DNA from 4 places in the Emergencia sp. genome. Region 2 is predicted to be linked to each of the others. Evidence: riboswitches for the same ligand, from Rfam matches in the RefSeq annotation. Region 2 holds a riboswitch; each other region holds the start of a gene.
The links. Region 2 has a riboswitch for cyclic di-GMP ahead of ACMQ5W_RS01490 (prolipoprotein diacylglyceryl transferase family protein). Riboswitches for the same ligand answer to the same signal wherever they lie in the genome.
Positions count from the first base shown of each region.

Region 1: linked by a shared signal. The riboswitch ahead of ACMQ5W_RS08735 (Cna B-type domain-containing protein) and the one ahead of ACMQ5W_RS01490 (prolipoprotein diacylglyceryl transferase family protein) in region 2 are both predicted to bind cyclic di-GMP.
Region 3: linked by a shared signal. The riboswitch ahead of ACMQ5W_RS08435 (hypothetical protein) and the one ahead of ACMQ5W_RS01490 (prolipoprotein diacylglyceryl transferase family protein) in region 2 are both predicted to bind cyclic di-GMP.
Region 4: linked by a shared signal. The riboswitch ahead of ACMQ5W_RS08730 (sortase B protein-sorting domain-containing protein) and the one ahead of ACMQ5W_RS01490 (prolipoprotein diacylglyceryl transferase family protein) in region 2 are both predicted to bind cyclic di-GMP.

Region 1 is NZ_DBFWLQ010000010.1:59,082-66,315, reverse strand. It holds gene ACMQ5W_RS08770 (dimethylarginine dimethylaminohydrolase family protein) at 1-583, shown strand, start outside; gene ACMQ5W_RS08765 (aminotransferase class I/II-fold pyridoxal phosphate-dependent enzyme) at 614-1,774, shown strand; gene ACMQ5W_RS08760 (sodium:solute symporter family protein) at 1,812-3,242, shown strand; gene ACMQ5W_RS08755 (NAD(P)-dependent oxidoreductase) at 3,264-4,190, shown strand; gene ACMQ5W_RS08750 (hypothetical protein) at 4,306-4,473, shown strand; gene rpsU (30S ribosomal protein S21) at 4,589-4,768, shown strand; gene ACMQ5W_RS08740 (GatB/YqeY domain-containing protein) at 4,793-5,239, shown strand; cyclic di-GMP riboswitch class I at 5,574-5,658, shown strand; gene ACMQ5W_RS08735 (Cna B-type domain-containing protein) at 5,710-7,234, shown strand, end outside.
Region 2 is NZ_DBFWLQ010000002.1:196,193-203,426, reverse strand. It holds gene ACMQ5W_RS01495 (chitobiase/beta-hexosaminidase C-terminal domain-containing protein) at 1-3,405, opposite strand, end outside; gene ACMQ5W_RS01490 (prolipoprotein diacylglyceryl transferase family protein) at 3,437-3,976, opposite strand; cyclic di-GMP riboswitch class I at 4,327-4,408, opposite strand; gene ACMQ5W_RS01485 (MarR family transcriptional regulator) at 4,814-5,260, opposite strand; gene fabZ (3-hydroxyacyl-ACP dehydratase FabZ) at 5,331-5,762, opposite strand; gene fabF (beta-ketoacyl-ACP synthase II) at 5,765-6,997, opposite strand.
Region 3 is NZ_DBFWLQ010000009.1:30,027-37,260, forward strand. It holds gene ACMQ5W_RS08420 (type III pantothenate kinase) at 1-300, shown strand, start outside; gene dusB (tRNA dihydrouridine synthase DusB) at 302-1,264, shown strand; gene ACMQ5W_RS08430 (hypothetical protein) at 1,266-2,477, shown strand; cyclic di-GMP riboswitch class I at 2,540-2,621, shown strand; gene ACMQ5W_RS08435 (hypothetical protein) at 2,714-5,515, shown strand; gene ACMQ5W_RS08440 (hypothetical protein) at 5,932-6,717, shown strand; gene ACMQ5W_RS08445 (PLP-dependent aminotransferase family protein) at 6,755-7,234, opposite strand, start outside.
Region 4 is NZ_DBFWLQ010000010.1:51,587-58,820, reverse strand. It holds gene ACMQ5W_RS08735 (Cna B-type domain-containing protein) at 1-1,250, shown strand, start outside; cyclic di-GMP riboswitch class I at 1,582-1,666, shown strand; gene ACMQ5W_RS08730 (sortase B protein-sorting domain-containing protein) at 1,718-3,889, shown strand; gene ACMQ5W_RS08725 (YabP/YqfC family sporulation protein) at 4,213-4,476, shown strand; gene ACMQ5W_RS08720 (sporulation protein YqfD) at 4,418-5,446, shown strand; gene ACMQ5W_RS08715 (PhoH family protein) at 5,406-6,389, shown strand; gene ybeY (rRNA maturation RNase YbeY) at 6,392-6,847, shown strand; gene cdd (cytidine deaminase) at 6,852-7,229, shown strand; gene era (GTPase Era) at 7,226-7,234, shown strand, end outside.

The DNA.
Region 1 (7,234 bases), on a different contig from region 2:
CTTTGTAGAAGATCCTGCTCTGATTACAAGAAAGTGTGCGATCATCACGAATCCTGGCGCAGCATCGAGAAACGGTGAGAAGGATGAGATAGTAGGAGCAGTGAAGAAATTCTTCTCTGATGATCAGATTGAATACATTAAAGCACCTGGCACCCTGGAAGGCGGCGACGTCATGATGGTTGGCGACCACTTCTATGTGGGAAGATCTGCAAGAACTAACGAGGAAGGCATCAGACAGCTGACAGAAATCCTCGCCAAATATGATATGACTTGTTCAGAAGTAACCCTGGAGAAAGTATTGCACTTGAAGACCGGTGTCAACTATTTGGAAAACAACAACATGCTGGTATCAGGAGAGTTCATCGAGAAGCCCGACTTTGAAAAATACGACAAAGTTGTCATTCCAGAGGAAGAAGCGTACGCCGCAAATTGCATCTGGGTCAACGATAAAGTCATCGTGCCAGAGGGTTATCCAGCTGTTTTAGAGGCGGTAAAAGGCATGGGCTATGAAACCTTACTGGTAGATACGTCAGAATATAGAAAGCTGGACGGCGGCCTCAGTTGTCTGTCACTGAGATTTTAATTGAGATAAATTAGATGGGAGATGAAGGATTTGAAGAGTCCGTACATAGCAAAGAGACATTGGGATTTTGAAGAAGCTGCCCTAAGTAAAACCAATGAGATGGTAAAACGATATGACGATGTGATTGATCTCAGCATCGGCGACCCGGATTATCCGGCCGATAAGGGATGCATTGACAAGATGCACGAAGAGGCTTTAGCAGGTCATACAAGATATACAGAATTTCTGGGCGATGAGGATTTAAGACGGGAAACTATCAAACAGTATAAAGAAGATTACGGATTTGACTTCGACGAAGATGAAATCATCATCACTGCAGGCGGCACTCACGCCATGTATCTGACCATGGAAGCTATCCTTGACGAAGGTGATGAAGTCATCGCTATTGCGCCGTATTATATCTATTATCAGCCGCAAATCGAACTGCCAAGAGGGAAGCTGGTGGTCTACAACACACGCAGCGAAGACAATTTTGATGTGGATTTGGCAGAATTTGAAAAACATATTACAAGCCGTACGAAGGCTGTAATCATCAATTCGCCTAATAACCCAAGCGGCAAGGTGTATAGCCCGGAAAACGTCAGGGGGATACTGGAAATGGCGGAGAAATACGACTTTCTGGTCATCGCTGATGATATTTATGGGGCATTGAACTATACCGACAATAAAAAGGCGATTTGTTCCTACGAAGAACGGCCAAAACGAGTGATCACGATTTACAGTTATTCAAAAGATTACTCCATGACAGGGCTGAGACTAGGACACGTCATCGCTGATAAGGAATTGATCGCTACCATGAGACGAGTTAATGAAGCCGTCAACTTCACCATCAACTCCATGTCACAAAGACTAGGCATTGCAGCGATTAAGGGCAGAAAAGAAATCCAGAAAGGGCTGTACGAAGAGTATCATAAGAGGGTGATGTATCTCTATGAGCGCATACAAAAAATGAAGAATATCACCTGCACAAAGCCAGAGGGCACTTTCTATGTCTTTGCCAACATTAAAGAGACGGGTATCAACTCTATGGACATCTGGGAAAAAATCCTTGATGAAGCCCATGTGCTGGTATTGCCGGGAAGCGGATTTGGCGAAGCGGGAGAGGGCTTTATCCGTATCGCATGCACAGTAGGCATCGATACATTGAAGGAAGCCTTTGACAGAATGGAGAAAATGGAGATTTTTAAATAAATTATTGCCTGAGATAGAAGAAAGTGAAAGGTGAAATATGAATATTGGTATTATAGACTGGATCATTATAGCAATATATCTTGCAGGCATGCTGGTAATCGGCTTTATTGCAAAAGGCAAAATCGAAACCATGGATGATTTCATCCTGGGAGGACGAAGGTTTAACAGATGGGCCTTGATCGGCACCATTTTGGCTACAATGGTAGGCTCAGGCATGTTGATGGGCGCTGTGGGAAACGTATACACCAGCGGAGCAGAAAGCTCAGCTTTCTGGATTTACATAGGTATGGGCATCGGCCTAGTTACCATGGGAATCTGGAGTAAGGCGATCAGAAATACCAATGCCAGGTCTTTAGCAGAGATTACGTCCGTTTTCGGCGTATCTACCAGACTGGCGGCGGCGGTTGTCGTTTCCATCTATGCCGTTGCATTGGTAGCAATCAACATCGCGGGACTGCGGACAATCATCGTCTATGTGTTCAGTGGAATTAACATTTCCATTCCTGTGGCGACAATTATCGCTGCAGCAATTTCCATCGCTTATACGGCAATGGGCGGATTCTTTGCAGTCGTCTGGACAGACGTAGCGCAGCTGGGCATTATGATTCTCGGCGTATTCATTATCGGCCCGATTATCGGTCTGACCATGGTAGATGGCGGTATGGATACGATTATCACGACCTATGAAGCAGAGGGAATGACCATTACCAATCCGTTAGCAGGAGGGGTGACTGTGGGTATTGTCGGAACGGTACTGACTTACTTCTTGACATCTCCTGGCGATCCAACTATGCCGCAGAGGGCTTTGTCGGCAAAGGATGCAAAGACCGCGAGGTTCTCCTTTACAACGACGGGAATCATCGCACTGCTCTTTGGCGTTTCCATTCTCATCATCGGTGGAGCAATCCATGTTTTAATGCCGGGAATCGAAGCAAAAGATTCTGTGCTGCCATTGTTCATTGCTACGTACTATCCGCCAGTCATCAAGGGAATCTGTTTAGCAGGAACGGTAGCAGCTGTCATGTCGTCCTTTGACTCTTTCTTGATTCTGGCGACGACCCATATCATGTACGATATCGGAAGAACGTTCAAACCGGATATGCCTGAAGAAAAGATTTCAAAAGCGCTGCCGAAGCTGACGATTATTATCGGCATACTGGGCATTATCGTGGCATTGTTCATTACAAGTCTACTTGACTATCTGACCGCAGTATTCAGCATCGTAGGTTCTGCTTTGGTACCAGTGCTGGTAGCTGCCCTGTTCTTTAAATATAAGACGTCAAAAAGAGCTGCTACCTTATCCATTATCCTGGGCGGCGGCATCCCGGCTGTTCTATTCTTTACCGTAGGATACGATGTACCGCTGGGCGACCCGACATTCATCGGTGTGGGAGCATCTATTTTGACTTTGATTATTGGCTCGCTGATTTGGAAGGATAAAGTCAGCGTAGAAGAGAAAGCGGCATAAGCTTAGTAAGGTGGTGTTAATTTGAAATTTTGTCTAATTGATGCAGGTATTTTTATAGATAAACCGGAACTATTGGATCCGTTGAGGGCCATAGGCGAAGTAGAAGTCTTCAATGGCATACCTGCAGGAACGGAAGAAGTTATCGAACGGGCAGGTGATGCCGACGTTATCGCTTTCGGGTTGATGCAGTTTACTGAGGAAATGCTGGACGCTCTCCCAAAATTGAAGATACTTCAATTTATCGGCACAGGCATGTGGAACTTTGTCAATGTCGATTACGCCGAGGGCAAAGGAATCAGAGTGCTCAATATTGACGGCTACGGAAGTAATGCGGTTGCGGAATTCGCAACTGCCATGGCATTAGCGCTGGCAAAAAATATCCCTTCTGCCGACAGGGTATTGAAAGAGGACAGATGGAGCATCGACGGTTTGATGGGTAAGGAAATGAAAGGATCTACAGTCGGTGTTGTCGGCACCGGGAGCATCGGGCGCTTATCCGCAGAAAAGTTTGCAGCACTGGGAGCTGAAGTCATAGCCTGTGATATCTATGAAAGCGATTATTTAAAAGAAAATTACAATATTCAATATAAATCCATGAAAGAAGTTTTTATGGAGGCAGATATTGTAACCTTACATATGAAAGTAACGGAAGAAAATGAAAGGATTATCGATCAAAAATTATTATCGCTGATGAAAAAAGACGCACTTTTAATCAATGTAGCCAGAGCGGAATTGGTCAACACAGAAGATTTATATAAAGCGTTGATTTCGGGGAATCTGGCTGGCGCCGCCATCGATGTATATGACAGCGAGCCGCCAACGGCGAGGGATTATCAGCTTGCTCAGCTGAAAAATGTTATCGCCACACCGCACATCGGCTATTATACTCAGGAAGCTAATGACAACTCGATCAAAATGACGGTCTCCTCTATCTTAGCCGCTCTATAGGCTTTAGGTGGAGTCTGGAAAAGGAATGTTTGGCATCATTCCTTTTCTTTTTTACAACATTTAAAATGGCTGCAAAATAAGCTCAATATGCATAACACCATTGAGGAGATGGGTTATGCAAATCGAGGCTGACGAAGGCAAAAACTTAGAAGTATTAGTGAAACAAACATTTTGCATAACCCTAGAAAGCGTAAATTCCGCCAAATCGGCAATCGGCTTTAGATTCAGTCGTTTCAGGGCAAAGGGGGCAGACTCGCCGCTATTTGCTGAAAAGTTAAAGTAACGAATTTCAAAAATTGACTTGCCTATCTCGCTCAAAAATAGTATAATAATCCCGTTATAGGCACAAGACTGTTCACAGCTTAATATTTCAAGTTGGTCAGGAGGTGAATTGGAATATGGCACAAGTTATCGTAAGAGAAAACGAAAGTTTGGAAAGCGCTCTGAAGAGATTTAAGAGATCATGCGCTAGAGACGGCGTTATGAGCGAACTTAGAAAAAGAGAGCACTACGAAAAGCCGAGCGTAAAAAGAAAGAAAAAGTCTGAAGCCGCTAGAAAAAAGGCTAAGAAATACTAGTCATTTAGGATCGAGGTGATATAAATGGCTTTGAAAGAACAACTTATGGCCGATTTTAAAGACGCGATGAAAGCCCGCGACGAAATCGCCAAGAATACAATCAGTCTCACCCGTGCGGCCATCAAGCAGTACGAGGTGGACAACAGAGAAGAACTAGACGATGCAGGCATTATTGCAATTTTATCTAAGCAAGTTAAAATGCGTAAAGATGCCCTCGCTGATTTTGAAAAAGCTGGAAGAACAGATCTAGTCGACGCATATAATCAAGAAATTGAAATTCTTAACCGCTATCTGCCTGAACAATTATCGAGAGAAAAAGTTCTTGAGATTGTAAAAGAGACTGCAGCCTCACTTGGAATCGAAGGAGGCAAGCAGAACATGGGTAAGCTGATGGGATCCGTCATGGGTAAGGTCAAAGGCCTTGCTGATGGGAACCTGGTCAAAGATGTCGTGATGGAATTTCTTTCATAATATCTGACTTACGGACAACCTGGTAGAAATACCAGGTTGTTTTTTTATTCATAGGAAATATCAAAGAACGCATCTTGCAGAGCGTCGCTCCTTGTGGGCGACATTTGGAAATAGGAATCTTTGATACCGCCATTTCCACTTTTTTTATCCATTTAATTCCGGTTTAGGGCGGTAAAGCCCGGCTTGTGCAAACTGTATTGAAAAAATTATCTGAAAAGGATATTCTGTCTGTAGATATATAAAGCAGAATGGAAATCTGCTGTGGCGGAAAGAACTAGTACGCTTTGATATCTGATGTCAGATGCAGAAGTAATCTGCACAAAATATGAAAAAGGAGGAATCTTGCCAAAGCCGGCGAAAGCCGGTGACGGAAAACTAAAGGGCCTTACCATCCCCATGGTTGGCAGCCAGTTGTCCGGGCACGGACATATGCCCGGTAAAAGCGGAAACTCCCGCAAGATGGGGAAGTTATGAAAAAATTAAGGAAGACAGCCAGTATTTTTCTCAGTTTCATGATTGTTCTGGGAATGATGCCAGCAATGGTCTTTGCAGGTGGAGGAGAGGTTCAGATCAGTAAAGACAGCAGTTCTCAGATCGGTCCATACTACGAGATCGTTGATACTGACGGTACATGGGCAGGTGAACCAACGCTAGAAGGCGCTACCCAGCAAAGCTATGCCGATGGCCAAGTAAAGGTAAACAAGACGATCAAAGGTACTGACCAGGAGAATGTCTTTGACATTGACTTAGAAGTTATCACTAAAGACGAAATCAAAACTACTGAGTTATCTGAAGATGCTGCAACTGTGTTAGTCATTGATACCTCTGGCAGCATGGACGACAGAAGCCGCCTTCCGGAGGCACAAAAAGCAGCGCAGGCATTCATCGATGAATTTGCCAAAAGCAATGCTCAGCGGAAAATTGCCATCGTTTCTTTCAGCGGCTGGGAAGATAAACACATCAGCGGAGCATCGACGAAACAGATGTGGACTGATGCCAGCAATCTTAAACAGCAGGGCAGCGGACAGTGCGGTGCAATCAGCGGACTTTCTGCAAATGGCGGTACAAACATTGAAGCAGGCCTGCAGTTGGCAAAAAATCTTTTGGCGCAGGATGCAGTAAAAGATATCCGCAATAAGAACATCGTTCTTTTGACAGATGGTGTACCGACCTACGGTATCAGCAGTAAAGCAGACAGAACGTCTACTGAGGTCATTTGTCCAGACGGAAAGCACATGATCGGTAACGGACAGAAACTCAGTCACGACATTCATGGGCAGATTGAAAGCATGGATTTTGCAGGTATCAATCGTTATGCTGTCTATGTTGGCGATGAGGGACTGTATTGCTCTGAGAAAGGATGTCCTCTGCACAAAACCCAAGGCGGCTGGTGGGAGACTAATGTAAAAACTCCAGTGGGCACTTGGCTTAACCAATGCGGATTTACAACCTATACGACACAGGATGCAGGGCAGCTTACGAGTATTTTTGAACAGATCTCTGAGATGATTTTGCTGCAAGCGCAGGCATGGGTTCTTACTGATCCGATGGGAGAACATATCGACTTTGTAGAATTCAGCAGAGAAGCTAATCCGATTGGAGAATTTTCTTATAGTTCAAATTCGAAGACGATTACCTGGGATTTGAAGAAAGCGCTGCCAAAGGTACAGGAAGATAAGCAGTACACCTATCAGCTCAGTTATCGCATCAGATTAGATAATCTGGAAGCCGGATTTGAGTCGGAAAAATGGTACCCAACCAATGGAATCACTTCTATGACTTATCTGATCAAGGAAGCTGGCGATGACAGTCCGATTGAACAGAGTGATTTGAAAACAGCGTATTTTAATATCCCGTCGGTTAAGGGAATGACAGCAAGCACCAAGTTTCAGAAAGTTGACGAAAACAATCAACCGATGGAGGGTGTAGAGTTTGCGCTAAAGACCGCGGACGATGAAAACTTTGTTCAAAATGCTGTCAGTAATGAGGATGGAA
Region 2 (7,234 bases):
CTTCTTGCCTTCCAACTTGTGGTATATACCGTCATCATCGATGTACACGCATACGGCATTTTTGTCCTTCATGCCCTCAGGCAGCTTGATGGTAATGGTTGCATTACCGCCTTTGAAGTCTGTAACGTTTCCACTTTCGGTCACAATCTTCAGCTCAAACTCTAGCCTGTCTGCATTTTCCTTAACCTTTTCAACTATAATCGTTATGCTTGAACCTGCCGGTGCTGACTTTGTCACTGCTTCAGCTGCTTTTTGATCTAACTTTACTTCTGCTGCATCTGTCTTGATGATAATGTCTGCATCGACCTTTTCTGCTAATTGAGACAGTGCGTCAACTGGCAGTTTTACTTCTGCTGCATCTGTCTTGCCTGCAGATGTGGTTGCATCGATGGTGATTTGCGCAGAATTATGTGCTGCAGCTTTTTCGATGACTTCTTTAGCAATCGACTGCGTAATTTCTGTAACTGCGGTCATAATACCGTCAGAACTTTCTTTTACTTCTGCTCCGATATCTACGTTGGTTATCTTTTCTCCATTGTTTTCTGTATTAGTCACAGTGCTTTCAGTATCTGGCAGCGGTGCGATGCCTCCACCTCCGCCTCCAGGCGTCGGGATGACAGGTTCCTTTTCTCCGCAGTTTTTACAGACTCCATTTACGTAATCATGACCGAGAGCTGTAATCGTTTCCTGTGCAACTAGCACATCACCACAGACACTGCAATGCTTTCCTTCTGTCAATCCTGTTTCTGTACAAGTCGGCGCTTTTCCTTTGTCAATGACTTCTGTATGTCCTGTTGCTTCGATGATATCTTGTTCAATCAAAACCTTGCCACAGACACTGCAATGCTTCCCTTCTGTCAATCCTGTTTCTGTGCAGGTCGGTGCCTTTCCCTCGTCGATGACTTCTATGTGTGCCGCATATCCCTCTTTTTCACTATTTTGTGTAAACGGACAGTTCAATCCTGTACATTCATGCCAGTGGGCAATGTCATCAGACTGCCATTCTTCTGCCCATTGATGTTTGTGCGGAATCTCAATGATATATTCAAATACAGCTACTGGGCTGTCAATAGCGCCTGACTTTGTTGCTATAGCCTTAATCACAGTTTTAACAGACTTGCCTTCTTCGCCAGCGACCTGAATAGGTTCTGTATACAGACTGCTCTCTACAGTCGGCTCCGAACCGTCTGTGGTGTAGTAAATCTCTGCCCCTTCTGTTTCAGTCTGCAGTGTTATCTTCTGACTCGTCTGATAAGTTCCACCATCGACATTAGGACTAGGGGTTTTTACTTCTTCCTGCTTCCATGCTCCCTCTGCGTAAAAGAGGCTTAAACCAGATTGCGTAGTTTCCGTTTCCATAAAGCTTCCATCTGCGTTTCTCAATCTAGCCGGACAGATAGGAACATCCTCGTAAGTTATCGTTGTGTTTGCCTGCGTAGCCTCATATAACTTACGCTCTGGATCTGACGGTGTCACAATTTGAATCTTGCCCGTTCCCTTGCTGCTGATGATGTTCGGTCCATCTGCTGTTTCTTCAATATCAGCTTTCGTAGTATAGAATCCGCCCTTAGCAATGAGGTTTCCATTAATGTCCAGTATAGCGTCTTTCAAATCTGATTGAGTGCGCTTATATATCGTGGAAGGAGTAAAGCCGACAGCTCTGAAATCAGTATTGTTAAAGACGTATTTTTTATTGATCCAATTATCTCTGTCATATACAAACAGGGATTTACCCTCAGCGACTTCTAAGGTCGCATTTTCAGCAACCGCTACTTCTACGCCAGGGAGTAGTTCAACTTCTTCATTAAGAACGAAGGTCCCCTGATTCACCCCAATTGACAAATTGTTTGTAATTGGCAGCACGAAATCTTTTGAAGATACGCTTACACCAACACTCATAGAAATTGAATTCAAAGCTGCATCTCCATAAAAATCTATGTGGAGGCGGTCTGTTGTCCCGTCATACCATTTTTCGATGTATCCTTCCCCCATCAGCTCAAAGAGCCCATCAGTGCCTAAAAACGGTACTGTTACAGTCTCAGTGACTTTCGAAGCGGTAACCGACGTCACGATATTTTCTACTGCGCCACTATAGAGCTGCAACTTTGCCTCAATGTTCTGCACATAGTACTGTGAAAATACGAATGTTCTGTGTACCTTATTGTTATCTTTCAGCATGTTAGAAGCTGCAGAACCGCCTCTCCAGTCCATAATCTGAAAGTACTCATAAATATTCGCACCTAATCTTGCCTCGATGATTCCGTCGCCGGTAATATAGCCATAGGCATACAGAGACGCCCCCTCTTGAACATCTATTTCTCCATTCTTACCGAGAACCAGGTGACCGTATGCTCCGCCCGTGGTTCCAGTATAATTTTGCATCGAACAATGCATGGCACTGACACTGACTGCACCACCTGTACTAACAGTCAGTGTACCGTTCACCGTCAGTCTGCAATATTCGCTTCTCGTCCCATACCCATAATTATATACGCTTTTGGGAATTTCCGTATAGCAGTCTCCTGCAGCATTAAAAGGCACCAGCAAAGTAACCCCATCAGGAATGGTATAGTTCCCCTCCATTACACTGTCTTGCAATACTGTAACAATTTTATCGGTAGCCGACAAATACGCTGCATTGAAGGCTTGCTGCCAATCATAATACTTATCTTTGCCCACCTTTAGTGTCGGTGCTGTATCAGCAACGAATTTAGCACTGATCCTCGCATCAGTATCCGTCTTCAATGTATACGCTTGTTTTTCTGAAAGAAAACTTCCATTCTGATACCAGCCCGCAAATTTATATCCTACATCGGGAGTTGCTTCCAACACATACCCCACAGATGCATGTCTGTTATATTCTATTTCCTCACTCAACTCAGTTCCGTCTACAGTATAGGTACCATTTTCAGACGTTACGAAAGTTGTAGAAGGAGAAACTTCTTGCAAAAGTTCCATGTTCTGTATAGAAATAGAAGTCACGTAGTTCTCTGGGGTCGTCAGCACTATGGTAATTGACACATTAGAATCCAGTTCTTTTTGAAAGTTTCCTGTCTGAGTAACAGTTTCTCCATCTATCACGATGGTTCCTTTATTCACAATGGTATAGGAGAATGCCAAAGTCGCTTTATTTGCTTTATTGTTAGTAATCGTAAGGGTTGTTTTTCCCTCACTATCACAACCCAGCGCATTCTTACTACCTGTTACATACCCTTCAATATCCGTGCCCTCAGCAAACCATGTCCCACCATCTACAGAAAGTCCAATTCCTGTATCAGTCAGGCCAGCGCCTTCGATTTGTTCAGCCGCAAACACGTCTGACGGGCCAATCACTGGCATCAGGCTGAATATCAGCAGCAGTGCCAACATCTGCGCCAGCATACGTTTCAAAATTCCACCTATCATGTTCTTTCTCCTTTTAATATTCTATCTATTACTATTTCTTCTTTTTTTTTACTTCAAAATACACGGAAAATCCTATCACGATACTTAATACTGCCCATATATGCCCATAATGGAAGAATCCCAAGATAGCCTTTTCTTCCCGCATCCATTCCACCACAAATCGGAATAGGCCATAAGAAATCATATAAATCGGCCATATTTCTCCTTGATGTGAAACACTGCGATTTTTGCGATACAAAACGATCAGCAAAATGATGTAGAAAATCAGTTCAATCTCCCTCGTCGGCCAGCGGATAGATTCACTTCCCGGAAAAAGCATGCCGTAACAACAGCCTGAAAAGATACATGCAATCCGTGCAAACAACAAAGTTGTAACGGTACACATGGTAAATACATCAAATACGTCAGAAATCCTGCGTCGAAAGATCTTTGCCCCTGCTAAGTAAAACAACGGCAATAAAAATATACTGCCAAATAAACTCTGCCCGCTGGACAAAGGCGTTCCCCAGGATTCGATACTGGCGAACAGCCTGACGCAGATCATTCCAGCCATTGAATGCAGAACTGACATAACGGGAATCATCACACCATGAAGTTTCAGTCTTTCTCGAAAAATCGAAAGCCAAACGCATCCACCAATGCTTCCCAGTGTTAAACAGACTAATAAAATATGTGACTGTACCCAAAGTAACGCCATTCTCTTCCAATCACCCTTTCCAATTTGTTTATATGCTGCATCTGACTATATGACAGCAATAAAAAACGTGGAAATGACGGAATCAAAGATTCCTATTTCTATATGTCGCCCGCAGGGGGCGACTCTTCGCAAGGTACGTTCTTTGATATTCCGTCAATATCGACTTCATCGATATTTCCTACATAATAAAAAAACAGACATACGGGTCTGCTCGTCACTTCTTTGTCCGCAACTGGCTGCCATCCTCTCAGAACAGGCCCTATAGTTTTGTGCCCCGGCCTTTCGGCAGGTTTACCCACATCGTCTTATTTATCTGCATGATATGCCAATCATCCCCTGCTCTGCTTAAGAAAGGTGACCTGCCATCCGGTATGCCATTTCGCATAACTTCCGGCAGGCACCGAGGGGACAATCTATCCAATATGATTATACCCCCCCCCGGTAGATTTTTGCAAGTTGTATTAGCAAAACATTCTCTAAATTATGATATATGAAAAAAGTGAATCACACCGGGGCGGGGGTGTCCAGCGATTGCAAAACGTCTGAAGGCAGGAGTGGCGAGCGTTCTGACCGTAATGACGGAATCAAAGATTCCTATTTTCAAATGTCGTCCACAAGGGGCGACTCTTCGCAAGGTACGTTCTTTGATATTTCCTACATAATAAAAAAAGGAACAGTCGTCTGAAACTGTTCCTTACATAATCATGATTATTATTCTTCTTCCAGCTTGACCTCTGGCATCAACTCATCGTCGATGACACCGAGAATCTCTTCCAATTCCTTCACCTCTTCAGGTGAAAACCTCTGCCGGATTCTCTGCATCACAGTACCGATATAATCGTAGGTGACACCGTAAGTCTTGCGGTACTTATCCGTAATTTCAAGATAATACTCTCGCTTGTCCTCCTGGCTCTGCACTTTGCGGACATAGCCCTTCTTGACCAGGCTGTTGATCTTGTACGCAGCGTTGGGAGGTGAAATCTTCGCAAAAGAGGCGAACTCGTTGATAGTCGGCCTCCCCAGAGAATAAATGGTCTCGACACAAAGTACCTCCATGGACGAGAGCGCATCCTCCACTTCAATATCCTGATTGAACACTTTGGAGTACAAACTCAATTTGAATTTCGTGTAAATATCAGAAAAATTCTTTTCCAGCATATCTCTCTCCATTTCTTGCGCTTTATTTCTTAACCTATTCTATCAAAATTTTAGAAAATTTGCAATTGCCTTATTCTCCTGTGATCACAAATGATATCTCGCCCTGGGCGGCAACTTTATCGCCAACCTTAGCAATTGCCTTACCAAAGCCTACTGGCCCACGGATTTCTGTCATCTCACAGTAAAGATCCAGAACGTCGCCAGGAACCACCTGCTGCTTAAATCGGCAGTTTTTGATGCCGCCGAAGACGGCGATTTTGCCTTTGTTCTCCGGCTGTGAGAGGATGGCAACAGCCCCAGTCTGCGCCAGCGCCTCCATGATCAAAACCCCCGGCATGATGTGTTTCTCGGGAAAATGCCCCAGAAACTGCATCTCATTGGCGGTGACACATTTGATGCCTTTCGCCCATTTGCCCTCTTCCATGTCGATGATTTTATCTACCAGCAAAAAAGGATATCTATGGGGAATAATCTCCTGAATCTGATTAGAATTTAGTTCCATTATTATACCCTCCTGAAGATAATTGATGCGTTGTGACCGCCAAATCCAAGTGAATTAGACATGGCATATTCTGTTTCCATCTGCTTGCCCTGATTAGGCACTACGTTGAGATCGCACGCTTCGTCGGCTACTTTGTAGCCTACTGTCGGCGGTGCAAACTGATCTGCAAGGGCTGATACAGTGAACAGTGCTTCCACCGCTCCAGATGCGCCCAAAAGGTGTCCAGTCATGGACTTCGTAGATGACATCAACAGCTTTGATGCTGCATCGCCAAAGGCCGATTTTACAGCCAGAGTCTCGCACCTGTCGTTCATCGGCGTTGCAGTGCCGTGAGCGTTGACATAACCGATTTGTTCTGCAGTTACTCCGGCGTCTTCCATAGCCTGAACCATGCATGCCGCCGCACCGCTGCCGTCCTCCAATGGCGCTGTCATGTGGTTTGCATCACAACTGACACCATATCCCACTACTTCGCCGAGGATTTCAGCACCTCTTGCCGCAGCGTGTTCATATTCTTCAAGCAAAAGTACACCCGCACCTTCTCCCATAACAAAGCCGCCTCGTTCCTTGTCGAAAGGAATGGATGCCCTCTTCGGGTCTGGTTCTTCCGACAGGGCTTTCATAGAAGTGAATCCGCCGATGCCCAGCTCACTGATGCAGCTTTCTGCTCCACCTGTCAAAAAGATATCCGCATAACCGTCTCTGATCTGTCTGAAAGCTTCTCCGATTGCATTGGTGCCAGAAGCACAGGCTGTAACAATGCAGGTGCAGCTTCCTTTAAAGCCGCTCTCAATTGCGACCATACCTGCCGCCATATTGGTAATGGCCATAGGCACAAAGAGTGGTGAAACCCTGTCGAAGCCTCTCTTAATTCCTTTGTAATGTTCTTCTTCGATGGTAGGAAGTCCGCCAATCCCACTGGAGATGTTGACACCGCATCTTGCCGCATTTTCTTTCTCCATATCGAGACCGCCTTGTTTCATTGCTTCTCTTGCTGCAACCAAAGCGAATTGGGTAAACCGGGCTGTCCTTCTGGCTGCCATCTTATCCATATAGTCTTCCGGATTGTAGTTCTTCAGTTCTCCGGCAACTTTCACCTTGTGGTTTTCAGTATCAAAACTTTTGATCGTGTCGATGCCGCAGACTCCATTTTTGGCATTTTCCCACATCTCGGCAACTGTGTTTCCGATAGGAGAAAGTCCTCCCATCCCTGTGATTACAACTCTTCTCTTCATAATATCTACCTTTTCTTATTTATTCTCATTAAAATGGCTCTGCGCAGAGCCTGGTTCGTCTCAATGCTCGTCGATTTTTTGCCAAAATCGTTGTTTTTCGCTGATTTGGAAAAAGTCGCAAAGCTGTTGAAATCTCAACGCTTATAGCAATCCCGATTGCTCCTCTAAACCCTAAATCTATTGAAAACACTTGCGTACAGCAATTTTTCTAAAAATCCAAAAAAACGATTTTTTAGC
Region 3 (7,234 bases), on a different contig from region 2:
GAGCCGGGTCAGACCATCTGTAAGAACACCATTCAGAGCATGCAGTCCGGGTTGGTTTACGGACACATGGGCATGGTAGATTATATCGTAAAGAAAATGAAGAAAGAGCTGGAAGCCCTCACAGAATCGGGCAAACCGGTCACCGTGGTTGCCACTGGCGGTCTTTCCACCCTCATCGACGATGGCGTCGATTGTATTGACCACGTCGACAAAATGTTGACACTGGAAGGACTGGAAATCATCTACCAGAAAAATAAGAAACCGACAAAACCGTGCAAAGAAAAAAAGGAACAGATATAAAATGAAAAAAGCCTTAAAAATAGGAAATATTGAACTTGATAATCCTTTTCTTCTGGCTCCACTAGCAGGAATTACAGACGCTCCCACTCGCAGAATCTGCCGCGAGATGGGAGCGGCTTTGGTCTATTCGGAAATGGTCAGCGGCAAAGGGCTGTATTACGGCGATAAGAAGACGGATCAACTGCTGTTTCTCTACGAAGAAGAGAAACCGGTGGCCTATCAGGTCTTCGGCAGCGAACCGGAAATCATGGCATTTACAGCCCGTGCCTTGGAAGAACGGGAAAATGCCATCTTAGATATCAACATGGGCTGCCCTGTACCGAAGATTGTAAAGAACGGGGAAGGCTCAGCCTTGCTGAAACGGCTGGATCTGGTTTATGACTTGATTTCTGCCATGGTCAGCAATACGACAAAACCGGTAACTGCGAAAATACGCATCGGTTTTGACAAATCTTGTATAAATGCCGTGGAGACGGCAAAAGCTATTGAGGAAGCGGGCGCAGCGGCTGTTGCTGTTCACGGCAGGACAAGAGAACAGTATTACAGTGGCAAAGCGGACTGGACACAGATCGCGGCCGTAAAAAATGCGGTCAGCATTCCTGTCATTGGCAATGGAGATGTGACTGACGGCGATTCCGCCTTGGCCATGATGAAAGAAACAGGCTGTGATTTTGTGATGATTGGCCGCGGTGCCTTGGGAAATCCATGGATCTTTCAGGAAGTTCTGGCTGCCTGGAAAGGTGAACCGAGGCCAAATCCGCCGAACATTGCCGAAAAAAAACAAATGATGCTGCGTCATTTTTATGATATGATGGAATTAAAGGGCGAATACGCCGCAGTCCGCGAAATGCGTAAATTTGTGGGCTGGTATCTCAAGGGCATCCCCGGCAGCGCAGCGCTGCGAGGAAAAATCAACCAAATTGATGATGCCGGGGAGCTAACTACTGCGATAGGAGAACTTTAAGATGAAAATCAAAAAGATATTGGTATGTCTATTTATCGTATGCACGATGGTCATGTCTTTTACGATGACAGCCTCTGCAAACATTGTGGACGACCTTAAGAAAGAACCCAACGCTATGGCGCTTGTCACCATAGATAATGAAGATTGCACAGAAATATCGAATTTAAAAGACTTGAGTGTGCGGATTACCGCACCTGGCACCAACATCAATATCACCATTCCCGTTGAAGAAGTGAAGGAGGATGGGGAGACCCTAGGTCTTTGGCTGGGTTATCCGAAGGATCGGATCAGCGATGCCATCATGAAGGAACTGGCGGAAGTGCAAGGGAAAATAGATTTAGGAACCTATGAAAAGGATCCGGAAAAATTTCTAACAGATGTAGACAACATCTTGTCAAAGTTTCATGTGGAGATTATCGGCCTTCCGGAGAATCATTATTCTGTTGTCAGCAGTTCCATCATTCTCACAAACGATATTTTTCAGCAGATTGTGGACATGTTTAAGGAAATAATCAAAGCGGAAGTCGGCGACTTTGATAGTTTTACTGACTTAATTGATCGTCTGCTGAAGGAGCAGGGTTATACTATGGAAGAGTTTTTGGCAGAACTGGAACCTGAAGATGCAGCGGCTGTCAAGAATCTGATTGAAAACCTGGACCCTCTGCTGGATTATATCACCAGCTCGGAATACTCTGGCTTACTCATTGCAGGTGCAGAGTTGGCCTGTGAGTGTCCATCCATAGATTACTTCCAGATTATTCACAGGTATTATGAACGTGCCGACGGAAAGCTGAAGCTTCTGGGCACCGTTTACGAGGGCAGCTACGATGATTACTACGAAGAGAAATTTTTACAGGGCTATGCTGGTGATATCATCAACGCCAAGGATTTTATAAACTGTAAATATGACGGAAAACTATTTGAATATATGGGCAGTTATGACTCCTATGTGCTCTACGATGACTACAAATGGTCCGACTATAAACTGGATTCGTTTACATTGGGAGATTGGGAGACAGATGGACTGGTGCTTCGTTATGTGATTGACAGCGGCAAAACCGCTGCCTCTGCAGAAAGTGCCGCCGGTGACCCGGACAAAGGCTCCGCATTGCCTGATACGGGCGATCGGTCGTCTCTGGGCATGTATATCGTGCTGTTATTCACAGCCCTGGGTGCGTCAGGTGCCATTGCAGGGTATCATAGGAAGAAGTAGGCCCGATAGAAAGATTCGGGATTGAAGGATAAAGAAAAAGAGAGTATACTTATAGGTAGAAAAATTGAAAAGAGCAAACTTGTCGAAAGGCAGGGACGCAAAGCTATAGGGCCTGTTCCAGAAGGATGGCTGCCAGTTGCCAATGTACTATCAGATTGTATATTTATGATTTGGGACAGGCGTTGGCCTGTCTCTTTTTAATGAACCGAAATAAAGCATGAGGAGAAAACGATAATATGAAGAAGTTTTTAGCAATGTTGCTCACTGTGGGTCTGGTAATCTCTATGATCCCGGGCATTGCATTTGCAGAAGAAGAGCAGGCAGAGGCGGTAGCTCAGATTGGAGAGGAAAAGTACTCTACACTTCAAGAGGCATTTAGCGTTGCAAAAGATGGATCAAAGATCATTTTGCTTGCAGACGTGAATGAAGAAATCACGATCGATCATAAGAGTCATTATAATATCACTTTGGATTTGAGCGGATTTTCCCTGGGGAGGGGGTACCCTATTAAGAATGTCACCAGTTATTTGACCATTCAGGACAGTAGTGTAGGACAGACAGGACAAGTAGATGCTTCAATTGAGCTTGACGGCGGCAATACCACTTGGAAAAGTTCGAAGCTCACAATATTGAGCGGAACTTTCACGGGAGACATCGTTGCAGGCAATAAGGGTACGCTTTATGTTAAAGGCGGGACGGTTGACGGTGCGATTATAAAAAACTCGGGCACAGTGGTGTGCACTGGTGGCTTATTTAAAGTGAAACCGGGAAATGATATGTTGGAAATAGGATATCTGGCCAGCGAAGAACCGATAGATGGCTATTACCAAGTGGAATCGGATAAAGCCGCGCAGATTGGAAATACCACTTATAATACGCTGAAACAAGCTTTGACAAAGGCGAAAGATGGAGATACTGTGCGTCTCTTGAAGGATCAAATAAATATACGAAGTATAAACTATTATGAGATAGATAAGTCTATAATATTAGACCTGAATGGTAAGACAATTTCGACGTCAAGTAATAAGACAATTTATGTTAATAAATATGGTGAAACAAAAAATATAACGATCAAAAACGGAACCATACGCAACACAAACACGTCGGGAGAACCGTCTATGGGAATTGTAGCGGAGCAGAGAGTCAATCTGACCTTGGAGAATGTGATGTTAGAAGCAGTCGGTTCTAATAGTTACGGTATTTTTATAAATCCCCAAAATAATGCTGTGCAGCCAACGATTACCGTCAAGGGCGATCAGACGAAAATTTCGGGTAACATAGCAGGTATTGCTGTGAACGGTTATAGCAAGGATGTAGGTGCGACGACTCTAATTGTGGAAGGCGGAACCATTGAAGGAGGAAGGTATGGTGTAGCAGGCAATGGAGAGCAACACAATACGAACATCACGGTAAATGGCGGAACGATTAATGGGGGCTCTTGCGGTATTTTCAATCCGCAGGATGGCAAGCTGAATATTTCTGGCGGAACCATTGCAGGTGCTACAGGGGTTGAACTGCGGGCAGGGGAACTGAACGTTACAGGCAATCCTGTGATTACTGCTACGGGCGCGTACACGTCTAACAGCAATGATTCAGGTTCTACCAGCACCGGCGTCGGCATTGCAGTAGCGCAGCATACAACCAAGCTGCCGATTTCGGTGAATATTTCCGGCGGAACTATCAAGGGCGTAAGGGCACTGGATGAAAAAAATCCAGAGAAGAATCCAGAAGAAAGTATCTCGAAGGTAAGCATAGAGGTTACAGATGGCAGCTTTGTGGGCGATGTATGTGCAGTAGATGTTTCAAAATTCATCTCTGGTGGGATATACTCCGCTGATTCAACCGGTTTTGTTGATGATAACAGCTATGCGTACAAAATGAACGCAAAATATATCGTTGCGTCAGAGGGATATCAGGCTGCAAACTGGGTATTTGAAAAAGATGTAGCTAATGACAAGCTTTATATTGGCACCTATCATCCCCCATATATTCCACCTGCTCCAGTTGATCCGATAACCAACACCGGTTCTGCTTCATCTGAATCGGCCACAACCAATGCAGATATTAGTAAGGATCCGGCTTCTACAACAGAGCAGAAAACAGAAATTATGGACGACAAAACTGAAGTGACAACGACAACGATCAAGATTGCGCCGGACACGGCAGAGAAGCTTGCGCAGAGGGCAATTCAACACAGTTCTGCCCATATCATCATTGATGCGACCACGGGCAAGGCGGGAAATACTGCTGCGGGTAACAAGACAGAAGTTGTTCTTCCGGCGACCACGATTTTGACCCTGGCCGAAAACACAGCAGCAGATGTTGTGATAAAATCAGATATAGCTGAGATTACTCTGGATGCAAAAGCAGTCAACGCGGTTGCTGCGCAGACAAGTGGGGAGATAGCCGCAAATGATACAGTAATCGTGGTTGCCCAAAAGGTCAAGGACGAAAGCAATGAGATGAGATTTGATTTGAAAGTCGTGACGCCAAATGGCTCAGTTTTGGATTTTGATGGAGGCGATGTATTGGTAAAGGTTCAATTGAACGATCAATTGAAAACAAAGGAATATTTGACCTGCCTATATATTGATGATTTTGGCTGGTTCAGCAGAGTGGAAGGTGCGAGGAACGCAGATGGTGCCTATACATTTGTGACGGGACACTTCTCTGCCTATGCCATTATGGAGGAAAGAGATGCTGATAAACTCATTAAAAAGCAGGTATCGTTAACAAAAGGCGTACAAAATACGACAATCAAACTTACATCTACTCTTGTAACAAAAGGGATTAAGTTGAAATGGAAAAAGTCAAAAGGGTTCAAAGTAGATAAATATCAGGTATATCGTGCAGCAAAGAAGAATGGAAAATATAGCAAGATTTATCTGACTAAGAAAGGCACGACTACTTCTGTGGTGAACGGGAAGAACTTAAAGAAAGGGAAAAGGTATTTCTACAAGGTGAGAGGCGTGCGAACAATAGCAGGAAAGACCTTTTACACCAAGTGGTCAAATAGAACCTATAGGATTTATAGATAATATTAAAATGCGGAAATAAGAATTAAGGCACTTTACACTATTGATAATAGCGGAGAGTGCCTTTTTTAATGACCGACTCCATGTCCTACGATGCTTTTGTACTTTTTGGGGTAGTTTCATTGATTCTGCACAAAAATATCGCATAATAAGAAGGTAAAGCAGATGAAAACCGCAGTGAATATCGTGAAATAGAGGAAAATTCTCTGATAGATGTAGAATTATATAGGTTCTAAAGGCTAACTTCACAACGGCAGAGCATTCCTTAATGCTTTTCCTAATAGATTTTGTGCAGATTTTAAAAAAAGAGGCAAAAAGCACAAAACTATCGTGACAATTCTTTTTGTAGTTGCATTTGCATAGATGTTCATGTAAAATAATGTAAATAATAGAATAAATTAGAAAGGATGCTGCCAGAAATGCTAAATAGTAAGGATTACGCAGTCAGAGATCTGGCTTTACAAAAGAAGATACGCAATATCTTTGTACAGCAGTTACGAGGGCTGCCACAGGGAGGGCTGGCGACGAATAAAGTGAATGGAAAAGTTTATTATTACCACGTCATCAATGGAGAAAAGTGTTATCTCGGTACTGGAGACAATCCCATAGTCCAAAAACTCCAAAAAAAGCATTTCATTGAGACGTCCATCAAACGGATCGATAAGAACTGCAGGCTCATGAATCGGCTCATAACAGGGTACGCCAGTGTCGACCCGGAGGATATCATGGAAGCTTCGCCCCGTGCCTATCAGTTGCTGCCAAAGTCCTGCTTCGCTATGGTTGGAATCAACAATCAGAGGGGGTGGGGCTATGAATCCTACGAACGGTACATGGGCTATCCGGAGCAGCTCAACAATAAAACCCTGAAAGGAGATTTTGTTCGATCAAAATCAGAAGCGATCATCGCCAATATGCTATTTGTAAAAAAGATCGAGTACCACTACGAAGAAGAGCTTGTGCTGGGAGAATACACCTTTGCACCGGACTTTAAAATTGCAGTGAAGAGCCAACGGAAATGTAAACTGTTGGAACACTTTGGCCTGATTGGCGATAAAGACTACAGGGATACCTGCATGTGGAAAATTCGAACTTATCTGGAGTTTGGCTATCGGCCATATGAAGACATCCTTTTCACCTATGATGATAAGGACGGCCATATCAATACGGTGGATATCGACAAGGTCATCGAATCATTTTGCAGATAAAGAACTGGATATCCGTTCTCCCAACTGCGGCTGCCGCTTAACCTCGACTGGCTCTGACCGCTTCGGACAGCCGTTCGATGCCTTCTGTCAGTTCATCCGGACTCACATTGCCATAGCAGAGCCTTACCAGGTTATCTCCCTTACTCCTGAAAGGAAAGAACAAATTGCCGGGCATGTAGGACACGCCAAGCTCGTGGGCTTTGCAGAGCAGTCTCTTCGGATTGATGTTCTCATTGATACGGCACCAAAGAGAAGTGCCGCCCTTTGGCACAGTGAATCTGTAGTCGATGTCTTCCGTTTCTGCTAACGCCTTGCAGAGGAGATCACGGTTTTGTCTGCCGAACTGACAGATCCGCTCAATGGAATCATAGATATAGCCTCGGCTGATAAACTGGCTTGCGATGTATTGATTGAGGGGGCTTAAAAATATCTGTGTATTTTCCATAATCGTGGAAAGTTTTCTGGTAATCTTTTCGGGCGCGACCATGTAAGCAGTCCGGATGCCTGGACAGATGGT
Region 4 (7,234 bases), on a different contig from region 2:
TCCGCACTGCAACACTTGAAGCACCACCGTCTGAACAAGATGAAGGCGAGGATGAATCTTCAAAAGATAGTGATATAAATGGAGATGATGCAGTTCAAAAACCGGCAGAAGAGAATAGCGATGATGCGGTTCAGAAACCAACAGAAGAGAATAGCGATGATGCGGTTCAGAAACCGACAGAAGAGAATAGCGATGATGTGATCCAGAAGCCGACAGACGTAGGTCCCGCAGAAGGAAATGATGATCAGCTTCAAGAAAATGATGAAAATAATTCAGACCTTGAAAAGGACAATGGCACCAATGCAGAACCAATTGCAAAGATGAATTTGGACGAGGAATCAGAAGGTGACACGAATGGGGATCACACAGGCAATCAACAGCCAACCGTAGTCAACGAATGGACCTATACCTTTGATAACCTGCCTACAGCCAAAGATGGCCAGCCAATTGTTTACACTATTGAAGAAGTGCAGGTCAAAGATTATCTTACAGAGGTGCGATATACCGAAACCGGGGCGGTTATCACTAATACCTATGCGCCTTGGGGTGCTATGGTTCAAATACCGTTTACCAAGATTGTAGAAAAAAGAGGAGAGGCAGATCCAGATTTGCAAACCTTTACGTTTGAGGTGGACGGAGGCTCAGGTTATACTGTCCAAGGAAATTCTATTACTGCTAATGCAGCAGGAAGATTTGACGGTATGTTAACAATCGCATTAGAGGATATAAGAGATTTTGCCGGTATGACGCTTACCATCAAAGAGGTAAACAGCAAGGCAGAACACTGGATCTATGATCAGACACCATGGACTATTCACCTGTCTTTAGCAGGAGAAAAGGAAATCGGGTATACCATAGAAGGACCAGCGGAAGCTTTGACGTTTACTAACGCCTATGATTATACTCCGCCGGTAGATCCACCGGATCCACCGTCACCACCGGATCCACCGTCACCACCGGATCCGCCAGTACCACCAGATCCTCCAATTGATCCAGACCCAGATCAGCCGCTGCCACCGGATGAAAATCTGGAGGACCCGGATCAGCCAGCTAAACCAGCTAAACCAGGTCAGGATTTACCTGACGATGAACATCTGCAGGCTGATAATACGGCTAAGGAAGTGAAATCTGAGGATCCAGATCAGCCTAAGACTGGAGACGAGTCATCACTAGCTCTTTATCTAATTCTTACTATAGGTGCGTGTGGCGCATTGACGATTACAGTGAGAAGAAAAAGAGGACAAAAATAATATTAAATATCATAACTTTAGATGCCGCCCTGTCTTACCGCAGTGCGGCATTTTTATGTTTAACAAAGTGCGCTGTAAGTTACTATGCCGTGAACAATATTACAGAATACAGATTCTAAATTAATATACTGGTTATTTTTAGGTGAGTTTTAGAAAAATAACTTAAAACAAAAAACAATTAGGAAGGAAGAACTTGTCAAAAATGCTCGGGGAGAGGTATAATATTTATAGAAAATAAAGCAGTGATGAAACTCGCAATGAGTCGATGAATCGTTGTGCTTTATTATCAAATGTCAGATGCGGCATGCTCGTATTAAAATCTGAAAGTAAGGAGGAATCTTGCCAAAGCCGGCGAAAACCGGTGACGGAAAACTAAAGGGCCTTACCATCCCCATGGTTGGCAGCCAGTTGTCCGGGTACAGACAGATACCCGGTAAAAGCGGGAGAACCCGTAAGATGGGGAATTTATGAAAAAAATGAAAAAGCTGATGACACTGGTACTAGCAGTGTCCATGGTCTGTATGACAGGTGTGACGTCCTTTGCAGACGTACAAGGACCCAATGGAGATGAGAATGGAAATGTTTCATGTCTGACTTGCAAAAATGAAGAAGAGGGACATGTTCACGATGCAAGCTGTTACAATCATACCTGGGATAATGGACAGGAGATGACACCTGCAACTTGTACAGAAGCTGGTGAGCGATTGTACACTTGTACAGTTCCTGACTGTGGTAAAACAAAGACAGAATTCATTCCAGCAGAGCACGCATGGGATGAAGGCGAAGTTACCATAGCGCCGACTTGTACAGAAAAAGGGGAAACGAAGTATACTTGTACCAGAGGAGGCTGTGCGGAGACGAAACTAGAAGCTGTGGAGGCATTGGGACACAACTGGGATGAAGGAACCGTTACGACACCAGCCACAGATACATCAAACGGCGAAAAGCTGTTTAAGTGTCAGCGCGAAGGTTGTGAAGCAACAAGAACCGAAGTGATTCCTGCGAAATATACTTATGTATCAGGGCAGAGCAAGTGGAAAACCAACGTAATTTCCTTTGCGCCGACAAGCGAAGGAATCACTTACGAAATTTCTTATCAAGATAGTAAGGAAAACGTATACACGCAGGAAGAAGTCAACAACATGAATCAAGCGGAAATCAAGTCACACCGTTTGTTCATCTCAAAAATCACGTATACTATTCCTAAAGATTACGAAGAAAAATCGGTAAATATCTTTGTTGGAGATGCCATTAACGACGCTGCAAATTATATGCTCTATGTTCCTGGCGATGCAGCACCGATTCAGTTTGCCATTGTGAACCTCTCTTCTCATGATTATGCTTATAAAAAGGGAAGTTTCGCAGTGACAACAGAGGAATATCAACAGTATTTCGATAAAGGTGGGGCAACACCAACTGATACTATTGGATTTGATGGACAGAGCATTCCTCGTGAGTACTTTGCATATCGAAGCGGAAACTGGGCAATTGCCAAACTTTATGATGCATTTAGCTTAAGCAGCATAAAAAATTCACAGTTGACTGATGAAGAACTAGGCAAAAAACTGGTTGAGGCTGGATATGAGAATGGCATTGCTGATCTGCATAAGTACTATCTGGACTACTACAATGATAAAAACGACACCTCTTATACGGCGCTTGAACAATTGCCTGATAAAGACATCGCAACTCTGGTAACTAGCGGATATACAGCTGATACAAAGGAAACAAATATTGAAGTATCAGAATTGCTGTATAACTATTATTATAATCATCTGTACAGTCTGGCACCAGTAGAGACTGGCTACCCAGGTAATACAAACAATGATTATACTATTGGCGAACATATGCGTAATTACAACAGTGGTAAACCTAGCCTATTTGATGGCTCAATTTCCGAAAGTTGGAGCGATATTGCCGCATCTTCTGATGGAAAATCCATGACATATGTATGGGACGGTTTTGAGGCCTGGATTAATGGGCCAGATACGCAAAATCCATATCAAAATTACAACTATGGTTTCACTGCAGGTTTTTCACTAGAGCGAACTGATACAACTTACAGTGTCATGACGAACTATTATACATCTACAGATGGAGGTGCTCCGGTTCTAGATGGCTCTGTGAACAGGGTAGAACAGATGGCGACTAATGTGGGAGAAACAGTTAGCGTAATCCCTGTGGATGAATGGAATTTGTATGACGAAAACAAGTACAAGCTTGAGGATTCAGCAAAGCTGAGTTTGACAGCTGTGGCTGATCCTGCTGCCAACGTAATAACACTTAACTATTATCGTAATGTGTCAGGTCAGGTGATTATTCCAACTCCACCAATTGTTCCGGTGGATCCGATTCCGCCGGTAGACCCGCCAGTGGATCCGGACAACCCGCAGCCGTTACCACCGGATGAAAACCTGGAGGATCCCGAGGAACCGGATAACCCGACAGACAATCCGAACCAGCAGCTTCCGCCGGACGAACATTTAGAAAAAGACGACAACGTAAAAGGGGCGAAGTCAGAGAATCCAGATCAGCCGAAAACCGGTGACCAATCACAGTTGGCTCTCTATCTGCTTCTGGCTGCAGGTGCCAGTGGTGCATTGACATTAAAAGTGAGAAGAAAAAGAGCGAGCAAATAAAATTTAAAACGATGTTTGATTTAGCCGTCGTACCGCTGATGCGGTGCGGCGGTTTTTTGCTGTCCTTTTTAAAACCGGGTTACGCGGGGTCAGCAGACCTGATCCAGGAACTTGGACTAAAGGGGGCAGTTACGCATAAGCTGGTGCCCAGCGGCAGACTGCTTAACGAAAGAGGCCAAATCAGCCGAAACTGCGTAACAGTGGCAGCTCAAGAACTCAAGAGCGCCCGGTCAACTAGTTGTTTTCACGGGTGCTGAATCAATCTGACGTCTTTTTACCCACTAACAAGTCATATCGGCTGGCCATACGGCATACATTCTAACATGAAACTGATAAACGAATTTACCTTTGACTTCGATATTACCGGACCAAAGGTTACGGCTTCTGCAAATGCAGCCATCATTGAAAATGTACTCAGAGTAGTTTTGATCAGCGATACTTCGGTGACAGTTGATACGGGACGCTTTTTTGTCACTGTCAAAGGAAGCAGATTTGTGATAAGCGAAATTTGGGAAGGACGAATGGAACTTGAAGGAAAAATCGAGGGAATCGAATTTTATAAGGCATTGGGTAAGGATCAGGCTTGAGGGGTTTAAGCCTGAACGGATTATTTCGGAGGCCATTGCCCGCGGCATTGCCATACGCCAAATAGATTACAAAGATGAGACGGAAGTCTGCATGACAATGGCAGAAGAGGATTTCCGAGTAGTCAAGAAAATCGCTAAGAGCAAGTACAAATTTACCATCATCGACGAGGGAGGTGCGCATCCTGTTGTCAAGAAAATCAAGGCAGGCAAGATGATGATTGCGGGAATGGCGATTTTCCTCCTCTTTTTTTGTGCCCAGAATCTTTTCGTGCGCGAAATCAACGTCATCGGCTGTAAAAGCATTACAGAGACCAGCGTCAGGGAATGCCTCAAAGAAGTAGGTCTCTACGAAGGCGGAAGAAAGAATTTTGACTGCGACGCAATCGAACGCAGACTTTTTAAGGAATTTGACAATATCGTATGGGCAAAGGTGGCCTATGAGGGAAATTATGTTGAGGTCAAAATCTCTGAAAGCAAACAAGTTCCCAGCGACAAAGTCGACAAAGACACGCCGTGCAATATCGTGGCGGAAAAAGACTGTTACATCGAAAGGATTTTATCCTATAGAGGAAGAAGTGTCGTAGCAAAGAATGATTTTGTGAGAAAAGGGGATATACTGATTACAGGAACCATTCCGATTGAACATCCTTCCTATGAGATGGGAAAGGATGATGCAGCGGAGCATTACGTCCACGCTGGAGGTAAAATTGTAGCCAGAGTACCTTATTATTATTCCTTCTACATGGAGGAAACAGATGATGTCAAAGCCAAAGCAGGATCCATGCTCAGAGAGTGGATTGCAGAAAATATCCCAGAAAATGCGCAAATTTTAAATAAAGACTTTCATTTTGACAAGAAAAAAAATATAATAAGAGTATATGGTACGGTAGAAACTCGCCAGCAGGTGGGGAAAGAAAAGGAGATTGTAATTGACAAACACAAACGAGGAACTAAAGAAGATACAGATTGAGGACGATGTCGATAGGATAGAATTATTCGGCAATATGGATGCCAACCTGAGTTTAATACAGGAAAGCACAGGCGTAGAGATTTTTCAAAGAGACGACTGCCTGCTGCTGCGCGGCGACAAGCTGGAACTGGCAGAAGGCATACTCAATGAACTGATGGACATTATCAGAGTAGGAGAAAAACTGGACGTTCAAAAGGTCAACTATATCATCAGCCTCAAGGAACAGGGCTTATCTTATCGTGAGAATAACGTGAGCAAGGATATCATCTGCTTTACTTGCAAGGGAAGACCGCTGAAGCCCAAGACCATCGGACAGAAAAATTATGTAAACAGCATCAGAAAGAGAGACATTGTCTTTGGCATCGGACCGGCAGGAACAGGGAAAACCTATATCGCCGTAGCCATGGCAATCAACGCTTTTAAAAATAAAGAAGTACAGAAGATCATTCTGGCAAGACCAGCAGTGGAAGCAGGGGAACGGTTAGGCTTTCTGCCTGGAGATCTGCAGGAGAAAGTAGATCCTTATCTGCGCCCCCTGTATGACGCCTTGTACGATATCCTGGGAAGGGACAATGCCTCCAGATTAAAGGAAAAAGAAGTGATAGAGGTCGTTCCTCTTGCATATATGAGAGGCCGGACTTTGGACAACTCTTTCATCATCCTTGACGAGGCGCAGAATACCACCAGGGAACAGATGAAAATGTTTCTCACCAGAATGGGATTTGGCTCAAAAGTAGTCGTCACCGGTGATATTACGCAGATCGACCTGCCGAGAGGGAAGAAAAGTGGTTTGATCGAGGCGGAAAGGGTACTAAAGAACGTAAAGGATATTGATTTCTGCTATCTGAAAGACGTGGACGTGGTCAGACATGAGCTGGTCAAACAGATTATCAACGCCTATGATCAGTTTTACAAGAAGTACCCAGAAGAAATCGAGGAATAAGTATGAATATCTATTTTGAAGATGGACAAGCGGTAGCGGATACGATTTTAGACACGATGATCAAAGCAGCGGAATACTGTCTGGATTTGGAACAGGTGGATAAGGAGCGCGCAGAAATCAGTGTGACATTCGTGGAAGCAGAAGAGATCAGAAATCTGAACCGAGAATATAGAAATACAGACAAGGTAACGGACGTTCTCTCTTTCCCTCAGTTCGACGACCTGAACGAGATTCCGGAGTTTGGAGAAATCTGCCTGGGAGACGTGGTCATCTGCAAGGATCGTGCTATGGAGCAGGCAGAAGAATTCGGACACTCATTTGAACGAGAGATCATCTATTTGTTTACCCACAGCATTCTCCATTTGCTGGGGTATGATCACATGGAAGAAGAAGAGAAGAAGGAAATGCGCCAGCGAGAGGAAGAAGTGATGGAGCATCTGGGGATATTGCGGAGGTAAGGTTATGGATTACAAAGAATTGTACAGAAAGGCTGTAGAAGTCATGCCAAATGCTTACACGCCTTTTTCGAAGTTTAACGTGGGCGCGGCGCTTTTGACCAAGACGGGGGAAGTCTTTACTGGCGTCAATGTGGAGAATAGCTCTTATGGAGCTACAATCTGTGCCGAGAGAACAGCTTGTGTCAAAGCAGTCTCGGAGGGGTTTCGTCAATTTGAGGCTCTGGCTGTTGCCTCCATCGGAGGAACGGCATACCCCTGCGGCATCTGCAGACAATTTCTCTACGAATTTGCACCGGATCTGACCGTCATCGTCGGAGAAGACGAAGACCACCTGAAGATATACAAACTCAATGAACTACTACTGGAAGGATTTAAATTATGATGAAA